Regions from separate parts of the Variovorax sp. 10N432 genome, predicted to be linked through region 1. Evidence: riboswitches for the same ligand, from Rfam matches in the RefSeq annotation. Region 1 holds a riboswitch; the other holds the start of a gene.
What was found. Region 1 has a riboswitch for glycine ahead of AC1DF3_RS23245 (FAD-dependent oxidoreductase). Riboswitches for the same ligand answer to the same signal wherever they lie in the genome.
Positions count from the first base shown of each region.

Region 2: it holds a riboswitch for glycine, as region 1 does, so the genes downstream of both, gcvT (glycine cleavage system aminomethyltransferase GcvT) here and AC1DF3_RS23245 (FAD-dependent oxidoreductase) in region 1, are expected to answer to the same signal.

Region 1 is NZ_JBFTHX010000022.1:9,962-13,400, reverse strand. Features, by position in the region: gene AC1DF3_RS23255 (hypothetical protein) at 1-423, opposite strand, end outside; gene AC1DF3_RS23250 (helix-turn-helix domain-containing protein) at 549-1,283, shown strand; glycine riboswitch at 1,422-1,529, shown strand; gene AC1DF3_RS23245 (FAD-dependent oxidoreductase) at 1,609-2,838, shown strand; glycine riboswitch at 2,842-2,927, shown strand; glycine riboswitch at 2,943-3,051, shown strand; gene AC1DF3_RS23240 (D-amino acid dehydrogenase) at 3,140-3,439, shown strand, end outside.
Region 2 is NZ_JBFTHX010000009.1:183,406-186,844, reverse strand. Features, by position in the region: gene gcvP (aminomethyl-transferring glycine dehydrogenase) at 1-185, opposite strand, end outside; gene gcvH (glycine cleavage system protein GcvH) at 213-590, opposite strand; gene gcvT (glycine cleavage system aminomethyltransferase GcvT) at 654-1,814, opposite strand; glycine riboswitch at 1,864-1,979, opposite strand; glycine riboswitch at 1,990-2,092, opposite strand; gene AC1DF3_RS13585 (hypothetical protein) at 2,123-2,632, opposite strand; gene AC1DF3_RS13580 (TRAP transporter large permease) at 2,715-3,439, opposite strand, start outside.

The DNA.
Region 1 (3,439 bases):
CACCGCCATGCCGGCGCGGTCCGCGGCCAGCCGCAGGTCGTCGGGCTGCAGGTGATAGAAGGCCGAGCCGAGCGCGGTCAGGATCAGGCCGGCGAAGAACATCCAGGCGCAGTCCAGCGCATTGAAGGGCGGCAGCGCGAGCGCCTGGGGCAGCGGCGCGGCGTCCTGCAGCCGCTCGTGGGCACGGTCCAGCCAATGCAGCCAGCGCAGGCCCCAGATGCCCAGCACCGCGAAAGGCAGGTTGCTCAGCACGTCCATGGCGTTCGGCAGCGTGCGCCAGGACTGGCCATCGGCGAAGGGCGCGCCGCCCAGCGCCGGGGCCGCGACCGAGGGCCCGAGCACCGCGGCGCTGACCAGCAGCAGGGCCAGCGCGAGCAGGGAATGTTCACGACGGGTGAGCGACGGCAGGGACGGCAGGGACATGGCAGGCTCCGATGGGTGCGCGTGGGAGCTGAATCTAGGTTGTCAACCCACCGGCCGGCATCGAGAATCGATACGGAGCACTTTTTCACCACTTCGGGTATCAATCCGCAATACTTCCTCCGCCCATGAGTACCACTGTCGACCTGGTCAATGCCCTCAAGAACGAGCTCAAGTCCGCCCACATGACCTATGCCGACCTGGCCAAGTCGCTGGACATGGCCGAGTCCAGCGTCAAGCGGATGCTGGCCAAGGGCGACATGCCGCTGACCCGGGTCGACGCCATCTGCCGGGCCCTGAAGATCGACTTCGCCGAACTGGCACGCCGGGTGGCCGACGCCCAGCCGCTGCTCAAGGAGCTCACGCTCGAACAGGAAAAGGCCGTGGTCAAGGACAAGAAGCTGCTGCTGCTGGCGATCTGCGTGCTGAGCCAGTGGACGCTGGAGCAGATCGTCGGCGCCTACCGGATCACCGAGGCCGAGTGCATCGGCCACCTGGCCCAGCTGGACCGCATCGGCATCATCGAGCTGCGGCCGCTGAACCGCTACCGGCTCAAGCTCGCCAAGACCTTTCGCTGGCGGCCGCACGGGCCGGTGATGGACTTCTTCCGCGAGAACGTGGTGCTCGACTACTACCGCGGCGGCTTCGACGGCCCGGCCGAAGGGCTGCTGCTGGTGCACGGATCGATCAGCAAGTCGCTGGCGCCGGCCTTCCTCGACCGGCTCCAGCGGGTGGCGCAGGACTTCGCCCAGCAGCACCAGACCGACCAGAAGCTGTCGCCCAAGGAGCGCGAGGGCTACACGCTGCTGCTGGGCATGCGCAACTGGGAGTTCGAACTGTTCACCCGCCTGCGCCGGGCCTGAAAACACACGAAACCGGTTTCTTCTGTAAGATTCGCCCAGCAGAAAAGCGGACGCATCCGTCCCACCGATGGCGCAATCTCCCATGAACGCTCAGGTGAACCGCCCCCGCAGCGGTTCAGACACTGCCTTATTCGTGATCAATCGCCGACTGGAGAGTCACCACGCCACGTGGTGCACCGAAGGAGCAAACCCGTTGCCGGTCGCAGCGCGGTGAAACTCTCAGGTAACAGAGACAGGGGGAGCGGCATTCTGAACCCCGGGTCTTGCCGCTTGCCACAGTAAGCGCTAACGCCCGCCGTTCATGCCCTCCCACAAGGATTCGGACATGCGCGTGGTTGTACTTGGCGCCGGCTTGCTCGGCGTGACTTCGGCCTATTACCTGCAACAGCTGGGCCACGAAGTGATCGTGGTGGATCGGCACGCGACACCAGCGGCCAAGGCGCGCGGCGTCGCTGCCGCCCGTCCCGGCGCGGCGACTGCGACCGCGCCGCCGAAGCGGCGCGGCAAGAAGCTCTCGACACTGCGCAGCCGCATCCGCCGCGGCTTTGCCCGCCTGATCGACCGCGCCGTCGGCACGCCGCCGAAGCGCGATCCGCTCGATCACCTGGTGCGCCTGGCCGCCTACAGCCGCAAGAGCGCGCGCCTCCTGGGCGACGAAACCGGCGTGCCGCACGGCGCCCGCACGGCCGGCCTCATGAACCTGTTCACCGACCCCGAGGCCTTTCGGACCCGGATGGCGAACGCCACCCACTGGTCGGGGCTGGGCTGCGAGGAGCGGCTGCTGTCGGTCGACGAGGCCATCGGCCTGGAACCGGCGCTGGCGGCCATGCGCAGCAAGCTGGTCGGGGCCACCTACGCGCAAGAGGATCCGGCGCGCGACCCGGCCCAGTTCGCCGCCGGCCTGGTCTTCCTGTGCCGCGCCGCCGGGGTGCGCTTCATGACCCGCCACACGGTGGTCGCGCTCAAGGAGCAGGACGGTCGCATCGACCATGTCGAGTTGCTCGATGGCGCCGGCCGGACCACCACCTTGCGCGGCCAGGCCTACGTGCTGGCGCTGGGTGCGGCCAGCGTGCCGCACGCGGAAGACCTCGGCATCGACATGCCGCTGCGCTTCGTGCGCGAATACATCGTCACGATGCCGATCCTGGATCCCGCCATGGCGCCGCGCATCGCGCTGCGCGACCGCCAGGGCAAGCTGCGTATCGTGCGGATCGAAACCCCGGCCGGCGACCAGTTGCGGATCCACGCGATCGTGATGGCCGGACTCGACGAGGAGGCCGAACCCGACTCCGACCGCTTCCAGGCGATCGTGCGCCGCACCGAGATGCTGCTGCCCGGCGTGGCCGACGCCAGCCGGGCCAGCTTCGACACGGCGATGCACGCGGTCAGCACCAACCGGCTGCCGATGATCGGCAAGACCCGGCTGCCCAACCTGTTCCTGAACACCGCGCCCGGCACCCGCACCTGGATCCACGCCTGCGGCGCCGGCAAGTCGATCGCGCGCATCGTCAGCGGCCTGCGGCCCGAACTCGACTTCGCGTTCCGGCGCCCTTAGAATCCGCCCACTGCAGGAGAGCGGGCCCACGGGCCCCACCGAAGGCGCAAACTCCCATAAACGCTCAGGTCGGCCCACGTGATGGGCCTGTACTGCACCAACTGTCAAAGCCGTCTGGAGAGCCATCGCGCCCGCGCGTGATGCACCGAAGGAGCAAACCCGCTGCGGGCGCAGCGGGTGAATCTCTCAGGTACCGAGGACAGGGGGAGCGGCAACTTGGACTTCCGGTCCGGTTGCCTTCGTTCCCGTCGGCAATCCGAACCGTCGCGTCCGAGCGCTGCAACCTTCAAGGGTTCTCGATATGCGCGTGATCGTTCTTGGCGCCGGCCTGCTCGGCGTGACCTCGGCCTACTACCTCCAGCAACTCGGCCACGAAGTGACCGTCATCGACCGCCAGGCCACGCCGGCGGCGGAAACCAGCTTCGCCAACGGCGGCCAGATTTCGGTCAGCCATGCCGAGCCCTGGGCCAATCCGGGCGCGCCGCTCAAGGTGCTGCAATGGCTGGGCAAGGAAGACGCCCCCCTGCTGTTCCGCATCCGCGCCGACATGCGCCAGTGGCTCTGGGGCCTGCAGTTCCTGCGCGAATGCACGCCGGCACGC
Region 2 (3,439 bases), on a different contig from region 1:
ATCGGCCGGCTGCGGCGGATCGCCGGGGGCACGATGCCGTCGATCAGTTCGGCGCGCGTGGTCGAACCGATGGCCGCGAGCATCGCCGGCTCGTCTTCGGCCTCGATGCCGATGTGGCGGGCGATGAATTCTTCGGCGTTCTGCAGTTCGCGCAGCGAGGGATGGGAAGGCACGGGCGTCGGCATGGAGGGCTCGGGTGGTGGGCGTGGGAATCAGTTGTCGGCGGAGAACTTCTCGTAGGCGGTTTCATCGAGCAGCGGCTCGAGCTGGGCCGGCTCGCTCACCCGCACCTTGAAGAACCAGCCTCCGTCCATCGGCGCACTGTTGGCCAGCGAGGGATCGGCGCGCAGGTCTTCGTTGACTTCGATGATTTCGCCGGAGACCGGCATGAAGACGTCGGCCGCGGCCTTGACCGATTCGACGACACCCGCGACCTCGCCCTGGGCAAATTTCTTGCCGACTTCGGGCAGGTCGACGAAGACCACGTCGCCGAGCGCGTCCTGTGCATGCACCGTGATGCCGACGGTGACCAGTGCCGCGTCGGCTTCCTGCCGCACCCACTCGTGGTCCTTGGTGTATTTGATGGTCATGGGGAAAACTCCTTGGAAAAAAGGCTGGCTTGGAGAAATTGGGGAAATTGGAGAAGAGGGGCGTCAGCCGCGGTAGTACCGGGCCGGCACGAAGGGCAGCGTGCTGACTTCCATCGGCACCGGCTTGCCCCGCACCATGGCCTGCAGCCGGGTGCCCGGTTCGGCATAGGCCAGCGCGACGTAGCCCATGGCGACCGGCCGGTCGACGCTGGGGCCCAGCAGGCCGCTGGTGACCTGGCCGATGGGCAGGCCCTCGAAGGATTCCAGCACCGTGCCCTCGCGCACCGGCACGCGCTCCAGCGCGACCAGGCCGACGCGCTGGCGCTTCAGCGTCTCGTGGTCGAGGTGGCCGGCGGTGCCGCTGGCGGCCGTGAGTTGGGCCAGCACCCTGGCCGCGCCCGGAAAACCGCCTTCGCGTGCGCCGCCGCTGCGCCGGACCTTCTGGATCGCCCAGTTCAGCGCCGCTTCGACCGGCGTCGTGCTTTCGTCGATGTCGTTGCCGTAGAGGCAGAGGCCGGCCTCGAGCCGCAGCGAATTGCGGGCCCCCAGGCCGATCGGCTGGACCTCGGGCTGGGCCAGCAGCAGCCGGGCCAGTGCCTCGGCGTCCTTGGCCGCGACCGAAATCTCGAAACCATCTTCGCCGGTGTAGCCGCTGCGCGTGGCGAAGGCCTCGATGCCGCCGATGCGGACCGGGCCGCCGGTCATGAAGACGAAGCGCTCGATGCCCGGCGACAGCCGCGCCAGCACGGCCGCGGCCTGCGGACCCTGGAGCGCGAGCAGCGCGTGGTCGGGCATCGGCTGGACCTGGCAGCGCTGCCCGATCCGGGCCTTGATATGGGCGATGTCGGCCGCCTTGCAGGCGCCGTTGACGATCACGAACAGCGAGTCGTTGCCTTCGTTGAAGAACATCAGGTCGTCGAGGATGCCGCCCTGGTCGTTCAGCAGCAGGCCGTAGCGCTGCTTGCCCGGCGCCAGGCCGATCACGTCGACCGGCATCAGGCTCTCGAAGGCGGCGGCCGCATCGGGCCCCACCAGGCGCAGCTGGCCCATGTGGGAGATGTCGAACAGGCCGGCGGCTGCGCGGGTGTGCTTGTGCTCGGCCATCAGGCCGGCGGGGTATTGCACCGGCATGGTGTAGCCCGCAAAGGGCACCATGCGGGCGCCGAGCTCCAGGTGCAGGCCGTGGAGCGGGGTCTTCAGCAGTACGTCGGATGCGGCGGCCAAGGGCGGTTCTCCAAAGGGGCAGTGCTTGTTCCATGACGAGAAGCCATGGGCCACCCCTGCTGTCCGCTTTACCTGAGAGATTCGCCCCACGATCGGGGTTTGCTCCTTCGGTGGGCGGCACGGCACGCCTGGCGCGCCGAACCACCTCTCTCCAGCAAGGAAACGCCCGGATCCGGGCGTCTTGTCAGTCCTTTTGCCTGAGCGTTCGGGCCCTTGTTTGGGGGGACCTGCGCCTTCGGCGGCCCCACCGCGGCGGGACGCTCTCCTGACCGGGGAAGTGTAAGGGAATCGGGAGCCGGCCGGCGACTTCAGTGCACCGGCGATGCCGGAAGCAGTTTCTCGATGCGCTCGCGGATCGCCTCGGCGCGCGCGGCGCCCGCCGCCTGCTCGATCTCGCCGAGCATCGCGCGGGCGGTGACCAGCATCGAATCGCGGTCGCGCGCCTCGCGCAGCGCTTCGCGGAAGCGCTCGGCCAGCACCGGGTCGCGGCGCACGAACATGCGCTCGCAGAGGTCGAACAGGAACATGCGGGTGGTGGCCAGCGAGGGCTTGCCGTCGAAGATGTCGGCCGCGACCGGTGCCGCTTCGATCACTTCGACCGGTTCGACCGCTTCGACCTGGCGCCCCTGCAGGAAGCCCTCCTGCAGCAGGTGGCGCGCCACCCGGCCGGCTTCCTCGCGGCCGCCGAACAGGGCGCCGAAATCGGTCAGCGAGCGCTGGCCGTCGGCCATCAGCAGCAGGGCGCGCTCGCGCTGCCCCAGCGTGCGGCGGCCGGGCTGGAGTTCGTGGCGCGCCTTGTCGGTCTTGGTGAGGAACATGGGATGCTGCGGCGTTGCGGTGGGCAAGCGCCGCAGCATGGGCCCTGCGCGTGACGGCTTCGTGAAACCGCCCGCGCCGGCGCTACTTGGCGTAGACCAGGTCGCGCAATCCGAGCGAGATGCCGGGCACGTACGTGACCACCATCAGGCAGGCCAGGATCACCAGCACGAAGGGGATCAGGTAGGGAACGATCCGGTCCAGCGAGATGCGCGCCACCGTGCAGGCCGCGAACAGGTTGACGCCGAAGGGCGGGGTGATCATGCCCAGTGCCAGGTTGACCACCATCACCAGCCCGAAGTGCACCGGATCGATGCCGAAGTGCTGCGCCACCGGCGCCAGGATCGGCGCCAGCACGATGATCGCCGCGCTGGTCTCGATGAACATGCCGATCACGAACAGCGCCGCATTGACGCCGAGCAGGAACATCGCCGGCGACTGCAGCACCTCCTGCAGCCAGCGGCCGATCGCGTCGGGCACGCCGGCACGCGTGATCAGGAAGGCGAACAGGCCGGCGTTGGCGATGATGAACATGATCACCGACGAGGACACCACCGACTTGCGCAGCACCGCATAGAGCTCGGCCGGCCGGATCTCGCGATAGATCAGCGTGCCGACGATCAGCGCGTAGAGCACCGCCACCGCCGACGCCTCGGTGGGCGTGAAGATGCCGCCGTAGATGCCGCCGAGGATGATCACCGGCATCAGCAAGGCCCAGCCCGCACGCCAGGTGGCGGTGCCGACGCTGAGCCGGCCTTCGCCGTCGTTCTTGCCCAGCCCCTTGAACTTGCAATAGACATAGACGAAGG